DNA from 3 places in the Klebsiella africana genome. Region 1 is predicted to be linked to each of the others. Evidence: predicted binding sites of a transcription regulator. Region 1 holds the regulator's gene; each other region holds the start of a gene.
What was found. The regulator CRP, encoded in region 1, controls carbon source genes, mostly activating them, when cyclic AMP is high. The targets are predictions, from matches to a motif close to ATGTGANNNNNNTCACAT.

Region 1 (5,403 bases):
AGCGGCGAACCTAACCGCAATAACCGCATTTATCACTCCGGCGAAACGGAAGATGGCACCTGGTTTCTGCACTGGCTGCAGCGTGAGTTTGGCCCCGCGCCGACCGCGGCCGTCGGCTATTCGCTGGGCGGCAATATGCTGGGCTGCCTGCTGGCAGAAGAAGGCGACCGCTGCCCGCTGGATGCCGCGGTGATCGTTTCCGCGCCTTTCATGCTGGAAGCCTGCAGCTATCATATGGATAAGGGCTTCTCGCGGGTTTATCAGCGCTATCTGCTCAATCTGTTAAAAGCCAACGCCTCACGCAAGCTGAAAGCGTATCCTGGCTCGCTGCCCGTCGATTTACGCCAGCTCAAAGGGATGCGCCGCATCCGGGAATTTGACGATATGATCACCGCCAAGATCCATGGCTTTGCCGATGCGCTGGATTATTACCGGCAATGCAGCGCCATGCCGCGGCTGAGCGATATCACTAAGCCGACGCTAATTATTCACGCGAAAGACGATCCGTTTATGGATCACCACTCTATTCCGCCGCAGGAGCAACTGCCGGCGAACGTAGAGTATCAATTGACCGAACAAGGCGGCCACGTTGGCTTCGTCAGCGGCACTCTGCGTAAACCGGAAATGTGGCTGGAAAGACGCATTCCCGACTGGTTAAACCGCTGGCTGGAGGTTCCCGCATGATTATTCCCTGGCAGGATCTGGATCCCGAAACGCTGGATAACCTGATTGAAAGCTTTGTGTTACGTGAAGGCACCGATTATGGTGAACATGAACGTTCACTTGCCGATAAAGTCGCCGATGTAAAACAGCAGCTGAAACGCGGAGAAGCGGTCCTTGTGTGGTCGGAACTGCATGAGACGGTCAATATTATGCCGCGTGCGCTGTTTAACGGCTAAGGCGACGCCACTACATCGTTTAACCAGGGAGTTGTTATGTCTGCCAAACATCCGGTGATCGCCGTCACGGGCTCCAGCGGCGCGGGCACTACCACCACCAGCCTTGCCTTTCGCAAAATCTTCGCGCAGCTAAACCTGCATGCCGCGGAAGTGGAAGGCGACAGCTTTCATCGCTACACCCGCCCGGAAATGGACATGGCGATCCGTAAGGCGCGGGATCAGGGCAAACATATCAGCTACTTTGGCCCGGAGGCGAACGACTTCGGCCTGCTGGAGCAGACCTTTGTCGACTATGGCCGCCACGGAAAAGGCCAGTCGCGGAAATACCTGCACACCTATGACGAAGCCGTGCCGTGGAATCAGGTGCCGGGGACCTTCACTCCCTGGCAGCCACTGCCGGAGCCGACAGACGTGCTGTTCTATGAGGGGCTGCACGGCGGGGTTGTCACGCCGCAGCATGATGTCGCCAGCCATGTCGACCTGCTTGTCGGGGTGGTGCCTATCGTTAACCTCGAGTGGATCCAAAAGCTTATTCGCGACACCAGCGAACGCGGCCACTCCCGGGAGGCGGTGATGGACTCGGTCGTCCGCTCGATGGAAGATTACATCAACTTCATTACGCCGCAATTTTCCCGCACCCACATCAACTTTCAGCGCGTGCCGACGGTGGACACCTCCAACCCGTTTGCCGCCAAAGCGATCCCCTCGCTGGACGAGAGCTTTGTGGTGATCCATTTCCGCAATCTGCAAAATATCGACTTCCCCTGGCTGTTGGCGATGCTGCAGGGGTCGTTTATCTCGCACATGAACACCCTGGTGGTGCCGGGCGGTAAAATGGGGCTGGCGATGGAGCTTATCATGACGCCGCTGGTCGAGCGCCTGATGGAAGGCCGTAAGATAGGCTAAAAGAAAAAACCCCGGCCAGGAGGCCGGGATTGAGATTCGATACAACACCAGGCGAAGACTACGCCTCGATCACTTCATAGGAGTGGGTGATCTTCACCGCTTTTTCCAGCATCAGCGCCACTGAACAGTATTTCTCTGCCGACAGATCCACCGCCCGGGAGACCGCGGCATCTTTCAGCGCTTTACCGGTGACGATAAAGTGCAGATTAATATGCGTAAACAGACGCGGAGCCTCTTCGCGACGCTCGGAGGTCAGCTTCACTTCGCAATTGGTCACGTCGTGACGACCTTTTTGCAGAATGGAGACCACATCGATCGCGCTGCAACCGCCCGCCGCCATCAGCACCATCTCCATCGGGCTGGGAGCCTTATCCCCGGAGTTGCCGTCCATCAGAATCTGGTGTCCCGATGCGGACTCCCCGATAAAGGTTAACCCTTCTACCCATTTCACACGCGCTTGCATAAAATTTAACTCCAGTATCGCAATATTCCTGTCAGATTACGCGCACATAACAATTCTCGCAACGGAAGGCGACCTGCGTCATGCTGAAGCGAGACACCAGGAGACATGCGGCGAAAGCTATGCTAAAACAGTCTGGATGCTACAGTAATACATTGATGTACTGCATGTATGCAGAGGAGTTCACATTACGGGCTGTCGAAAAATCATCAGCCAGCTTCCCAGGTATAGGGAAACAATACGATTGCATGCCCGGACGCCGTGTAGTGTCGGCGCCCGGAGATAGCTTATAACAGAGGATAACCGCGCATGGTGCTTGGCAAACCGCAAACAGACCCTACCCTTGAATGGTTCTTGTCTCATTGCCACATTCATAAGTACCCATCAAAGAGCACGCTGATCCACCAGGGTGAGAAAGCAGAAACGCTGTACTACATCGTTAAAGGCTCCGTGGCTGTACTCATCAAGGATGAAGAAGGTAAAGAGATGATCCTCTCCTACCTCAACCAGGGCGATTTCATCGGTGAATTAGGCCTGTTTGAAGAGGGTCAGGAGCGTAGCGCCTGGGTACGGGCGAAAACCGCATGTGAAGTGGCCGAAATCTCTTATAAGAAATTCCGTCAGCTGATCCAGGTGAACCCGGACATTCTGATGCGTCTCTCTTCGCAAATGGCTCGCCGTCTGCAGGTCACGTCTGAGAAAGTGGGCAACCTTGCCTTCCTCGACGTGACGGGCCGTATCGCCCAGACGCTGCTGAACCTGGCGAAGCAACCGGATGCCATGACCCACCCGGACGGTATGCAAATTAAAATTACCCGCCAGGAAATTGGTCAGATCGTCGGCTGCTCTCGTGAAACGGTTGGCCGTATTTTGAAAATGCTGGAAGATCAGAACCTGATTTCCGCGCACGGTAAAACCATCGTCGTCTACGGCACCCGTTAAGTTGCTAAGCGGCGTATTGCTCCTGCAGTACGCCGTTTTTGTTTTTCCCTCATGTGGCGCAGGCTGATTTACCACCCGGAAGTCAACTATGCACTGCGGCAAACGCTGGTGCTGTGTCTGCCTGTGGCCATCGGTCTTCTGCTCGGGCATCTCCAGCAGGGACTGCTGTTTTCCTTAGTCCCCGCCTGCTGCAATATTGCCGGTCTTGATACCCCGCATAAGCGTTTTTTCAAACGCCTGATTATCGGCGGCTGCCTGTTTGCCGGATGCAGCCTGGTGGTGCAGTTACTTCTCGCCCAGGCGATCCCCCTACCGCTTATCCTCAGCGGCCTGGCGCTGCTGCTCGGCGTCACCGCGGAGATCAGTTCGCTGCACGCGCGTCTGCTGCCCGCATCGCTGATCGCCGCCATCTTTACCCTGAGCCTGGCGGGCAATATGCCCATCTGGGAGCCGCTGCTGATCTACGCCTTCGGCACGCTGTGGTACGGCGTGTTTAACTGGTTCTGGTTCTGGCTGTGGCGCGAACAGCCGCTGCGGGAGTCGTTAAGCCTGCTTTACCGGGAACTGGCCGACTATTGTGAAGCTAAATACAGTCTGTTGACCCAGCATACCGATCCGTCGACCGCCCTGCCGCCGCTGCTCACCCGCCAGCAGAAGGTGGTCGACCTGATTACCCAGTGCTATCAGCAGATGCATATGTTGGCCGCTAACCAACGCAACGACCACAAGCGCCTGCTGCGGGCGTTCCAGATGGGGCTGGATCTGCAGGAGCATATTTCGGTCAGCCTGCATCAGCCGGAAGAGGTGCAAAAGCTGGTAGAACGCAGCCATGCCGAAGCGGTGATCCGCTGGAACGCGCAGACCGTCGCCGCCCGCCTTCGCGTGCTGGCGGATGACATGCTCTATCATCGCTTCCCGCAGCGCTTTCAAATGGATAAACAGATCGAGGCTCTGGAAAAGATCGCCAGGCAACATCCGGATAACCCGGTCGGCCACTTCTGCGCCTGGCACTTCAGCCGCATCGCCCGGGTGCTGCATACCCAGCGTCCGCTGTATGCCCGAGATCTGATGGCCGACAAAGAGCGTCGTTTACCGCTGTTTCCCGCACTAAAGAACTACCTGTCGCTAAAATCGCCCGCGCTGCGCAATGCCGCCCGCATCAGCGTGATGCTGAGCATCGCCAGCCTGATGGGCAACGCCCTGCACTTGCCTAAGCCCTATTGGATCCTGATGACCGTGCTCTTCGTCACCCAGAACGGCTATGGCGCCACGCGGGTGCGAATTGTCCACCGGGCGGCGGGAACGCTCGCCGGCCTGATCATCGCCGGCCTGACGTTGCACTTTCACGTTCCGGAGAGCTATACCCTGAGCGGGATGCTGCTGATCACCCTGCTTAGCTATCTGATCATCCGCAAACACTATGGCTGGGCGATGGTAGGCTTTACGGTGACGGCGGTGTATACCCTGCAGCTGCTGACGCTCAACGGGGAACAGTTTATTATCGCCCGGCTGATCGACACGCTTATCGGCTGCCTGATCGCCTTCGGCGGGATGGTTTGGCTGTGGCCACAGTGGCAGAGCGGCCTGCTGAAAAAAAATGCCCACGATGCGCTGGAGGCCGACCAGCAGGCGATTCGCCTGATCCTCAGCCCCGACCCGAAAGCACCCGCGCTGGCCTATCAACGCATGCGCGTCAACCAGGCGCACAACGCGCTCTACAACTCCCTGAATCAGGCGATGCAGGAGCCGGGGTTTAATACCCACTATCTGGAAGATATGAAGCTGTGGGTAACGCACAGCCAGTTTATCGTCGAACACATCAACGCCATGACCACCCTGGCCCGGGAGCATACGATGCTCACCCCGGATCTTGCCCAGCGCTATCTCGAATCCTGCGAGATTGCGCTGCAGCGTTGCCAGCAGCGGCTGGACAGCGATGGTCCCGGCAGCGCAGGGGATGCCAATATTATGGAGTCGCCGGAAAGCGAGGTGCCAGTCGGTCCGTTAAGTACCCTGGAGCAGCATCTGCAACGCATTCTGGGCCATCTGAACACCATGCACACCATTTCATCAGTGGCATGGCGTCAGCGGCCGCATCATGGCATCTGGCTGCGGAAGATCAGCCGTTAATCACCTTTGCCACGGCCTGAGCAAAGCGCGCCATCCCCTCGGCAATATCCTGCTCGTCGATGATCA
Region 2 (5,403 bases), 2.2 Mb from region 1:
CCTGCTTCAAGGGCACGAACCACGGGGTAATGGCCGATACCGCGTCAACCCCGAGGCGGGCGATCTGCTGGCCCAGCCGGAGAGTCTCGCGGGTGGAAACCTCCCCGATATGGGCCACCACCGGGACGCGACCGGCCGCTTCTTCCACACAGGTTCTGGCGACGGCGATCTTCTCTTCCTCATTGAGGACAAAAAACTCGCCGTTGGTGCCGCCGCAGAAAATACCGTTGCCCGCGGCGATCTGGCGCTGCACCTGCTGGCGTAGCGCTGGCAGGTTAAGCGCGCCCTCGGCGGTAAAGGGGGTGACGATGGCGGTCAGTACGCCGCTGATAGCTTTCCTCATTTTACTTTCTCCTGTTAGGCATGTTCTGGAAACAGCGTCTGGTAGATGGCCGCGATCTCTTCGCGGCTGACGCTGCAGGGGGCATTGTTCATCAGGCGTTTAACGTTTTGCGCCGCCGCGCTGAGGGCGGGAATGCTCTCCTGCGGCACGCCGAGCGCGGCCAGGTTGTCCGGCAGGGGCAGTCGTTTTACCAGCGCCGCCAGCCACGCGACCAGCGCATGGGATTTCTCTTCCTCGCTGAGCGTGCGATCCGCGTCGGGGATCAGATCCCAGACCTGAGCAAATTTCGCCACCGCGTGGGGGCGGATCACCCGCATACAGGGCGCCAGAAGAATGGCGTTGGCCACTCCGTGCGGCAGGTACCAGGTGCCGCCGAGCGGATAGGAGAGCGCATGCACCAGGTGGGTGCCCGCATGGTTAATCGCCGCGCCGCCGTACCACGAGGCCCAGAGCATCTCCAGCTTCGCCGTCAGATCCTGCGGCTGATTCACCGAGCGTTCGATATGGCGCACCAGCTTGTGCAAACCGATTAACGCGGCGTTATCGCTTACCGGGTTGGCGACGGTGGAGGTAAAGCACTCCAGCAGATGGCACAGGGCATCGATGCCGGTCGACGCCGCGATGCTGGCCGGCATGCTGGTGGTCAGCTCCGGTAGCAGGGCGACATAGTCCGGCAGGAGCACCGGGGAGATGACCCCCACTTTGGTCTGCTGCTCGGGGATTGCCAGAATGGCGTTCGGCGTCGCTTCGGAGCCGGTCCCGGCGGTGGCCGGGATCAACAATGAGCCGATCCGCCGTTGCGGCTGCTCGCCTGCCAGCAGGGCCGTCAGAGCGGGCGCCTCAGGGTGCAGAAGTACGGACAGCAATTTTGCTACATCCAGCACGCTCCCCCCGCCGATGCCAACAACCAACTGTGGCTGGCTGGCGCCCAGCTGGCTGACGATCTGCGCCACATCGTGATGGCTGGGCTCGGCCGGTACCGTGTCAATGACCTCAACTTCACGTCCCTCAGCCGCCAGCAGGCGATGGATCGCCTGGGTTGCTTCCAGCGCCCCGACGTTCTTGTCGGTCACCAGCAGGATAGAGGTTTTACCGGCCAATAACGGGAGCAGAGCCGATGAGGCACCCGCCCCGCTAATAATCGTGCTGTGTATCGTCGCCACGCGTTTCTCCTTGGTAGCAATTGATTATTTTCAATCATTCGTGAGTTATGGAACTCGTCTGGTGGGGAAAAGTTATAATTTATACGGCGGGTTAATAACTTGAGCTTGCTCACATTTAATCAAATATGATTGAATATAATCAATTCATGATTTCATCGACCACAAGGCAGGACAATGAACGACGGCAATAACAACGTGCTGGTGTTGGCGGATGACTTTACCGGGGCCAATGACGCCGGGGTCAGCCTCGCAGAGGCGGGAATGGCGGTGGAAGTGGCATTCACCGCCGGGCAGACGTCATCCGTGCGGGCATTAATTCTCAACAGCGACAGCCGGGCGATGACCGCCGCCGAGGCGGCGGATAAGGTCACCGCTCTGCTGCGCGACGCAGCGACATTCGTCCCACACTGGCAGGTAAAGAAGATCGACTCCACGCTGCGCGGGAACCCCGGTGCCGAGCTGGAGGCCATGATGGCGGTGCAGAACTGCCGGGTGGCGGTGGTGGCCCCGGCGTATCCGGCGGCCGGGCGGCATACCCGTGACGGACGCTGCTATGTGTACGGGGTGGCCCTCGATCAGACCGAATTTGCCAGCGACCCGAAAACGCCGGTGAGCCGGGCGGAGATTAGCGAAATTATCGCCATGCAGAGCCGTCTTCCCTGTCTGACCTTGAACGCTACCCAACTCCCGGCGGCATTAGCGATGGCGGGCGAGGAGAAGCGAGTATTGATTGTCGACGCCTGGGAAGACGGCCACCTGGATCAGGTGATCGACGCGGTCGCGCCCCATGCGCGGGAGACGCTGCTGGTCGGCTCGGCGGGACTTTGCGAGGCGCTGGCCCGCCGCCTTCGCCGCAGCGAGCAGGGGCCGCTGCTGGCGGTGGTTGGTTCGATGAGCGAGATGGCGCAGCGCCAGGTCGCTGCGCTGCAGGCCCACCCCCGGGTGAGGCAGATTGAGATTGACGTGGCGCGGGTCTTTAGCGGCTCGCCTGAGGATGAGGCCCGGCGGATCGCCGGGGTGCTGCGTGAGGGGCAGCACTGCGTGGTGACTACCCGCCCGGACAGCGCTGCCCGGCAGGGGATAGAAGCCCGGTGCCGTGAACAGGGCCTTAGCCGTGCCGCATACGGCGAGCACATCTGCGCCTGGCTTGCCGACGTCACGGCGCAGGCGGTGGCGCAGTGCCCTCCGGGCGCGCTGTATCTTTCCGGTGGCGATGTAGCCATCGCCGTCGCGCACGCGCTGGGTGCCAGCGGTTTCCAGATCCGTGGCCGGGTGGCGGCCTGCGTTCCTTACGGGCATTTTCTCGGTTGCCGCTGGTCGCGGCCGGTGATGACCAAAGCCGGAGGATTCGGCACCGACACCACGCTGTTACATGTTGTGAATTTTATTGAGGAGAAACTGAGTGTCTAAAATGATTGCAGTCACAATGGGCGACCCGGCAGGTATTGGTCCGGAGATTATTATTAAATCCCTCGCCGAGGGGGCGCTGAGCGGCGCGCCGGTGGTGGTGGTGGGCTGCGCGCAGACGCTGCGGCGGATCCTGGCGCTGAATATCACGCCGCGGGTAGAGCTGCGCATCATCGACCATCCCGCCGAAGCAGTATTTACCCCGGCGACGATTAACGTTATCGATGAACCGCTCAGCGATCCGCTGGGGCTGCGTCCTGGCGAAGTCCAGGCTCAGGCGGGCGATCTGGCATTTCGTTGCATCAGACGGGCGACCGCCCTCGCACTGGAGGGCGCGGTCGCGGCCATCGCTACCGCACCGCTGAATAAAGAGGCGCTGCATCTCGCCGGGCACGCTTATCCCGGCCATACCGAACTGCTGGCCCACCTGACGCAGACTACCGATTACGCCATGGTGCTGTATACCGAGAAACTTAAAGTTATCCATATCACTACCCATATTTCCTTGCGCCAGTTCCTCGATACCCTCAACCAGCCGCGGATTGAGACGGTGATTGGCGTGGCGGATCGGTTTTTGCGCCGCGTCGGCTATCCGCGTCCGCGTATTGCGGTCGCCGGCGTCAACCCGCACGCCGGGGAGAACGGCCTGTTTGGCGATGAAGAGATCCGCATCGTCGCCCCGGCGGTCGCCGCCATGCAGGCGCAGGGGATAGCGGTCACCGGACCCTGCCCGCCGGACACCGTGTTTATGCAGTGTCATGAAGGGATGTACGACATGGTGGTGGCGATGTACCACGATCAGGGGCATATCCCGCTGAAGTTGCTCGGGTTCTATGATGGAGTGAATATCACCGCCGGACTGCCGTTCATCCGCACCTCAGCGGATCACGGCACCGCGTTTGATATTGCCTGGACAGGTAAAGCGAAGTCTGAGAGCATGGCAACCTCCATTGAGCTCGCCATGCACATCGCGCAGGAATAACATGAAGGGATATAACCGGTTAGAGCAGATTATGGACTTCCTGAAAAGCCATAATCTGGTGACAGTCGACCAACTGGTGGCGGCGACCAACGCCTCACCGGCCACCATTCGCCGCGACCTGATCAAACTCGATCAGGAAGGGGTAATCAGCCGCACGCACGGCGGGGTGACGCTAAACCGGTTTATTCCTTCCCAGCCGACGACGCTGGAGAAAGCCCAGCGCAGCCCGCTGGAGAAGCAGGCGATCGCCAGTGCGGCGGCAGCGCTGGTGAAAGCCGGCGACGCTATCGTGCTTGATGCTGGCACCACCATGATTGAGCTGGCGCGGCAGATCACCCATCTGCCGCTGCGGGTGATCACCAGCGATTTACATATCGCGCTGTTTTTGTCGGAATTTAAGCAGATTGAAGTGACGATTATCGGCGGGCGCATCGACGACAGCAGCCAGTCGTGCATCGGCGATCACGGCCGCCGCCTGCTACAGACTATCTGGCCCGATCTCGCCTTCGTCAGCTGCAACGGCTGGGACCTTGAGAAGGGGATCACCGCCCCGACGGAGGAGAAGGCTGCCCTGAAGCGCGATCTGATGGCCAATGCCCGGCGGCGCATCCTGCTGGCGGACAGCTCGAAATACGGTGCCTGGTCACTGTTCAATATCGCTCCGCTGGCGTCGTTGACCGATATCGTCACCGACGCCCATCTTCCGGAAAAGACTCGCGAGGCGCTGGAGACCCTGTCCCCGCAGCTGATCATTGCCGACTGACTCGCAGGCTGCCGTCAGGGCAGACGGGCGATATTGGCTTTGATCACCTCTATCGACTGGCTGAACTTCGCCTGCTCCTCGCCGGCCAGCTGCAGTTCAATAATCTGCTCCACGCCGCCCTGGGCCAACACCGCCGGCACCCCAGCCGCTGCGCCGCTGACCCCGTACTCGCCGTCAAGAATACAGGAGACCGCCAGCGCGCGGTGACTGCCGGTGAAGATATTGCGGCAGATCTCGGCGATGGTGCCTGCGACGCCATATTCGGTGCAGCCTTTTCCGGCGTAGATCTCAAATCCCAGCTTGCGCACTTTGTCAGCCATCGCCTCGCGATCGAGCGGCAGCCCGGTGCGCTGCTGGTAGAGGTCGGCGATCGGCGAGCCGTACACCGAGGAGTGCGACCACACCGGAAACTGGGTATCGCCATGCTCGCCGAGGATAAAGGCGTCGATGCTCTGGGCGCCAATCTCCAGTTCCTGCGCCAGCAGGCGACGCAGGCGAGTGGTATCCAGCCACACGCCGGTGCCCAGCACCTGGCTGCGCGGCAGGCCGGACAGCTGCCATACCTGCCAGGTGATGATGTCGCACGGGTTGGTGGCCACCAGAAAGATGCCGTTAAACCCGTTGGCCATCATCGTCGGCACAATGCTCTTCACAATCTTCGCGGTGGCGGTTAGTTCATCCAGCCGGCTCTGGCCTGGGCGCAGCGCGCCGCCGGAGACAGTGATCACCGCGATATCGACATCGG
Region 3 (5,403 bases), 680 kb from region 1:
TAGCCTTCCAGCATCTGACGGCTGGCATCGTCGCTATCGCTGTCCACCAGCAGGGCGATGTTGCGGTGTCCCTTGCCAATCACATAGCGGCAGGCGCTTTCGGTGGCAAAGGCGAAGTCATAGCCCTGGCTGTTGCTCCCGGCGACGCCGAAGCGGTCAAAGGCGATAACGTTGCGCGGCGCGTCGGCGGCAACGGCGCCCAGCACCACCACCGCCACGCACTGGCGCTGCAGATCGTCGATCACCGCCGCCTGCTCTACCGGGTCGCTGACGTACTGGACCAGCAGGCTTTTATTCAGCCCTTTCATCGCCTGAGAGAGCAGCGGCAGCAGACGCGCGCCGTGGCTTTCATCCTGCGCGGAAATCACCAGACCAACGTGGCTGGATGTCTGACTGGCGAGGTTTTGCGCGGCAAAGCTCGGGCGATAGTTGAGTTCTTCAACGGCCCGCAGCACAGCTTCCCGGCTCTCTTCGCGCACGCCCCGGGTGCCGGTCAGCACGCGGGAAACCGTCGCTCTTGAGACATTCGCTAATCTTGAAACATCATCAATCGTTGGCATGGCTTTTTCTGTCTGGACATTTTCGCCTAGCTTAACATACCTGCTGAAAAAAGTGTCTACAGCTGCCCTTGCGCAGCGCCGGGCAGACGGGGCAACCAGGCCGCGCCGCGCACGCCGCTGGCGTCGCCGAAACGGGCCGGTTTGATCTGCGTGCGGCAGGTGTCGGAGAAGATCCACGGCACGATGGCGGTAGGCAGATCGCGATAGATCTGGCTGACGTTGGACAGACCGCCGCCCAGCACAATCACCTGCGGGTCGAGAATATTGATCACCGACGCCAGGCTGCGGGCAAAGGCATCGATAAAGTGTCGCCAGTGAGCCAGCGCGCGCGGATCGCCGTTTTGCGCCGCGGCGACAATGGCTTCCGCACGGGCTTGTTCCCCATAGCGGCGGGCGAAGCCGGTGCCGGAGAGAAAGCTTTCGATGCAGTTCGTTTTGCCGCAGTAGCAGGGCTGCGGCGGACCATCGCGCTCAGGAGTATAGCCCGGCAGCGGATTATGCCCCCATTCACCGGCGATAGCGTTGGGGCCGCTGAGCAGCTGTTGATGAACGGCGATCCCGCCGCCGCAGCCGGTACCGATAATCACCCCGAAGACGGTGGAGGCCCCGGCGCCGGCGCCATCGACCGCCTCCGAAAGGGTGAAGCAGTCGGCATCGTTTGCCATCCACACCGGCTGGCCAAGCTGCTGCATGATATCCCGGCGCAGATCGTGACCGTTGAGCACCAGACAGTTGCAGTTTTTAATGCGCCCGCTTTGCGGATCGATAGCCCCGGGCAGGCCGATCCCCAGGGTGAACGGCTGCGGGCTGACCGCGCGAATATCGGCAATCAGGGTTAGCAGCTGATGCATAAAGGCGTCATAGCTCTCTTTGTGGGTCGGCCGACGCAGGCGCTGGACACATTCGCCCGCCGGATCCAGCAGTACGGCTTCCATTTTGGTGCCGCCAATATCTATTCCAAGATGTAACATAGTGACCTCGGGGAATCAGACCCGGCCAGCGCGTCTGGCCGGGCAAGGCGCTAGGCGTGAAGCGGCTGCGCGCGGTAAATCGCAATCAGTTCGGCAATCAGCTCTTTCGCCAGAATGGAGGTCATCAGGTGATCCTGAGCATGGACCATTACCAGCGTCATTTTGGTTTTTCCCTCGCCTTCGTCAGCTTCGATAAGCTGGGTCTGTACAAGGTGAGCTTCGCGGGAATAATGGGCCGCTTCCTGCATTTTGGCGTCGGCGGTGGCGAAATCACCCGCTTTAGCGGCGTGCAGCGCTTCGTAGCACAGGCTGCGTGACTGACCGGCGTTGATGATGATCCCCATCACCTGTTCTTCTAATTCCATGATTATCCTCTGAATCGTTAGCGTTAAGCGGTTTGCGCCGCGTTGTCAGCCTGGCCGACGGCGTTTTCACGCTCCTGGGCCAGCAGCTGTTTTTCGTAAGCTTTGAGAAATGGCAGGTACATCACCATGGCGGTGGCCATACAAATGAGGCACAGGATCACCGGGCTAAAGCTCCAGTTCGCCGCCCACGAGGCGCCGATGGGGGCCGGCGTTGTCCACGGCGTCATCGACACTACGCGGCTGACCAGGTCCAGCTTCAGCGCAAAGTACGCCAGGGTCGCGTTGACCATCGGCACCAGCACGAACGGCAGGAAAAACAGCGGGTTCATAATGATCGGCGCGCCGAACAGGATCGGTTCGTTAATATTGAAGACCCCCGGCACGACCCCCATCCGGCCGATCGTCCGCAGATGCACGGCCTTGCTGCGCAGCAGCATCAGCGCCAGCGGCAGGGTGGAACCGACGCCGCCGATCAGCAGATAGTGATCCCAGAAGCCCTGGACATAGATGTGCGGGATAGCGATACCTGCCGCCATGGCCGCCTGATTGACCGACAGGTTGGCCATCCAGAAGGGGTTCATGATCCCGGTGACGATCAGCGCACCGTGGATCCCGGCGAACCACAGCACCTGACAGACCAGCACTGACAGCAGGATCGCCGGCAGCGTATCGGAAGCCGCGACCAGCGGTTTGACCAGCGACATGATCGCTTCCGGAATGATCATCCCCAGTTGAGCCTCGATGAACAGGTTCAGCGGATGCAGTGTCAGAATGATCGCCAGCACCGGGATCAGGATCTCGAACGAGCGCGCCACCCCGGCAGGCACTTCCGGCGGCAGGCGAATGGTGATGTTATGCCGTTTGAGGAAGGCGTACAGCTCGGTGGAATAGATGGCCACCAGAATGGCGGTGAAGATCCCCTGGCCGGAGAAGTAGGCAGTAGAGATCTGGCCATCTTTCAGCGGGGCAGCCACCAGCAGAAACGACATTAGCGACAGCATCCCGGCGGTGAGTGAGTCCAGATGATGGTGCTTGGCGAGGCTGGCGGCGATCCCGACGGCAATGAACAGGGTCATCACCCCCATGCTGAAGTTGAACGGCAGCATCAGCGCATCGCGATGATCGAGCGAAAATTGCAGCCAGGCGCGGGCAAAGCCCCACGTCGTATCCGGAGAAAACGGCGGGAAGATAAATACCAGCAAAAACGAGCCGACGATCATAAAGGGTAGGGCGGTAATAAAACCGTCGCGGATGGAGGTGACGTATTTTTGCTGGCCGATCGCCCCCGCCATAGGCGTGATCTGCCGTTCGATCACGTCGATCAATTTAGCGTACAGAGAGCTCATGTTCTTTCCTTAGTTCTTGTTTTCGATGAGGGAAAGGGCGAAATCAAGGACCGCGGCGCCTTTTTGCATGCCGTAGTCCATCATATTGATGGGTTCGACGCGGATACCGTATTTATCCGCCTGTTTTTGCAGATCCTGCTGCATGTATTTCACCTGCGGCCCCAGCAGCACCACCTGATAATGGCCAACCTGTTCGGCGAACTCCGCTACGCCATAGGCGTTGATTTCTACCGGCAGGCCCCGCTGTTCGGCTTCGGCAATCATTTTTTTCATCAGCAGGCTGGTGGACATGCCTGCCGAACAACACAACATAATTTTTTTCATAACTACCGCTCCTGATGAGGTTGGATGTGCGGACTATAGTCAAAATGGATGCATTACGGAAAGCGCTTTCCGTTTGTGGATTTATTAATTGTGACCATGATCACCTATGGCAGGCTTTCACTTTCCGGTGTTGTGGGCGATCATCCCGGCGAGACAACCATTCGCAAAGGTACGAGTATGAACATTCAGTTAATGAATGTGGCCGTGGACATCATCGAGCAGCGGCTGGCGCCGCTGGCGAATGTCCTGACGCGCAACAACCACATTACGGCGATGCGCGATAGCTTTGCGCTGGCAATGCCCTTTGTGATTGTTGGCAGCCTGTTGGTTCCCATTTTGTTTCCGCCCGTTTCCATCGACGGCGCCTCGCGTGTCGGCCAGGTCTATTTGCTGCTGCGGCCTATCCTGCTGCCGACCTTTCAGCTAACCATTGGCCTGGTGGCGCTGATTGTCGCCTTTGGCGCCAGCGCCAGCCTCGCTAAGCAGTACCGCCTGCCGGAACGACTGTGCGGTTTAACCGGGTCTTTGGCGTTTTTGCTGTTTATCGGCTTTCGCGAGAGCGCGGTGAGCAACGTTTATCTCGGCGGCATGGGGATATTTACCGCCCTGATATCCAGCACCTATTCCATTGAGATAATTCGCTTTTTTTACAAAAAAGGCTGGTGTATCCGCCTGCCTGATGAAGTGCCGCTGATGACCCGCAATGGCTTTCAACTGCTGATCCCGCTGCTGGTGGTGATGCTGTCGATAAGCGTGATGAATGCCATACTGCTGCAGACTACCGGACGCATCGTACCGGAGTTGATCAGCGAAGCGGTGCGACCGCTGGTGCTGGCGTCCGACACGCTGATGGCGGTACTTATCTCTTTGTTTATCTGTAACTTACTCTGGTTTATTGGTATCCACGGCGCGCTGATCATCACCGGGATCATGAACCCGTTCTGGATGACCTATCTGTTTGAAAATCAGCAGGCGCTGGCGGCGGGGTCGCCAACGTTGCCGCATATTTATCTGCAGGGGTTCTGGGATTTTTACCTGCTGATCGGCGGTATTGGCTCCACTCTGCCGCTGGTGCTGATGGCGATGCGCAGCCGCTCGCGGCAGCTGAAAAGCGTGGCCAAAATTGGTCTGCTGCCGTCGCTATTTAATATCAACGAGCCGATACTGTTTGGCTTTCCGGTGATCATGAACCCGGTTTTTTTACTGCCGTTTCTCTTTGTTCCCCTGATAAATGCCTGTATCGCATGGTATTTAACTCAGCTGGGTATTCTTGACCGTGCGGTGGCGATGCTGCCATGGTCGATGCCTTCCCCGCTGGGGGCGGCATGGTCGGCGAACGGTAGCTGGAAAAATTTGTGCATGAGCCTGTTCGCGATGTTTAACGCCTGGATGCTCTATCGCCCCTTCTTCAAAGTGTACGAACGCCAGCTCGCGGAAACCGAACGCTGACCCCCTCGCCGTCGGCGGCTTATCCTCGACGGCACATATTCATCTGCTCCTCCTTCCGCTCTGCTGCCGGCTCCCGGCGGCATTCTTGTTATTTTATGTGATCAGTCTCACGAATATATTCGCCGCAGAGCTAATTTTGTGAACCAGATAGGCAATTATGGAAAGCGCTTTCCATTAACGGATGTACATTTCCATTTTTGATCCGTAAATTTCCCCTCCGTTATCGGTTCGTGTTAACAAACATAACGTGGGAAAAAAATAATGATAAAGCTGAAACACTCAATACCTCTGGCTCTCCTCTCGCTGGCAGGGGCCAGCAGCCCGGCCTGCGCCGATCCGAAGTATGATTTTGCGCTGCATGGCTATATCCGCTCCGGGATCCTGGCCA

Region 2: LGL98_RS13040 (iron-containing alcohol dehydrogenase) is a predicted target of CRP. The motif match lies at 1,604-1,621, and genes of this name have one in related genera.
Region 3: LGL98_RS05370 (PTS sugar transporter subunit IIB) is a predicted target of CRP. The motif match lies at 3,655-3,672, and genes of this name have one in related genera.

Annotation. Positions count from the first base shown of each region.
Region 1 is NZ_CP084874.1:415,853-421,255, reverse strand. It holds gene LGL98_RS01920 (hydrolase) at 1-684, shown strand, start outside; gene LGL98_RS01915 (YheU family protein) at 681-899, shown strand; gene LGL98_RS01910 (phosphoribulokinase) at 936-1,805, shown strand; gene LGL98_RS01905 (OsmC family protein) at 1,864-2,268, opposite strand; gene crp (cAMP-activated global transcriptional regulator CRP) at 2,575-3,207, shown strand; gene LGL98_RS01895 (YccS/YhfK family putative transporter) at 3,259-5,337, shown strand; gene argD (bifunctional acetylornithine/succinyldiaminopimelate transaminase) at 5,327-5,403, opposite strand, start outside.
Region 2 is NZ_CP084874.1:2,661,971-2,667,373, reverse strand. It holds gene LGL98_RS13045 (dihydrodipicolinate synthase family protein) at 1-343, opposite strand, end outside; gene LGL98_RS13040 (iron-containing alcohol dehydrogenase) at 358-1,506, opposite strand; gene dtnK (D-threonate kinase) at 1,681-2,916, shown strand; gene LGL98_RS13030 (D-threonate 4-phosphate dehydrogenase) at 2,909-3,895, shown strand; gene LGL98_RS13025 (DeoR/GlpR family DNA-binding transcription regulator) at 3,897-4,658, shown strand; gene LGL98_RS13020 (L-lactate dehydrogenase) at 4,673-5,403, opposite strand, start outside.
Region 3 is NZ_CP084874.1:1,093,751-1,099,153, forward strand. It holds gene LGL98_RS05350 (LacI family DNA-binding transcriptional regulator) at 1-560, opposite strand, end outside; gene LGL98_RS05355 (ROK family protein) at 617-1,531, opposite strand; gene LGL98_RS05360 (PTS lactose/cellobiose transporter subunit IIA) at 1,582-1,896, opposite strand; gene LGL98_RS05365 (PTS sugar transporter subunit IIC) at 1,920-3,242, opposite strand; gene LGL98_RS05370 (PTS sugar transporter subunit IIB) at 3,252-3,566, opposite strand; gene LGL98_RS05375 (PTS sugar transporter subunit IIC) at 3,744-5,015, shown strand; gene LGL98_RS05380 (maltoporin) at 5,277-5,403, shown strand, end outside.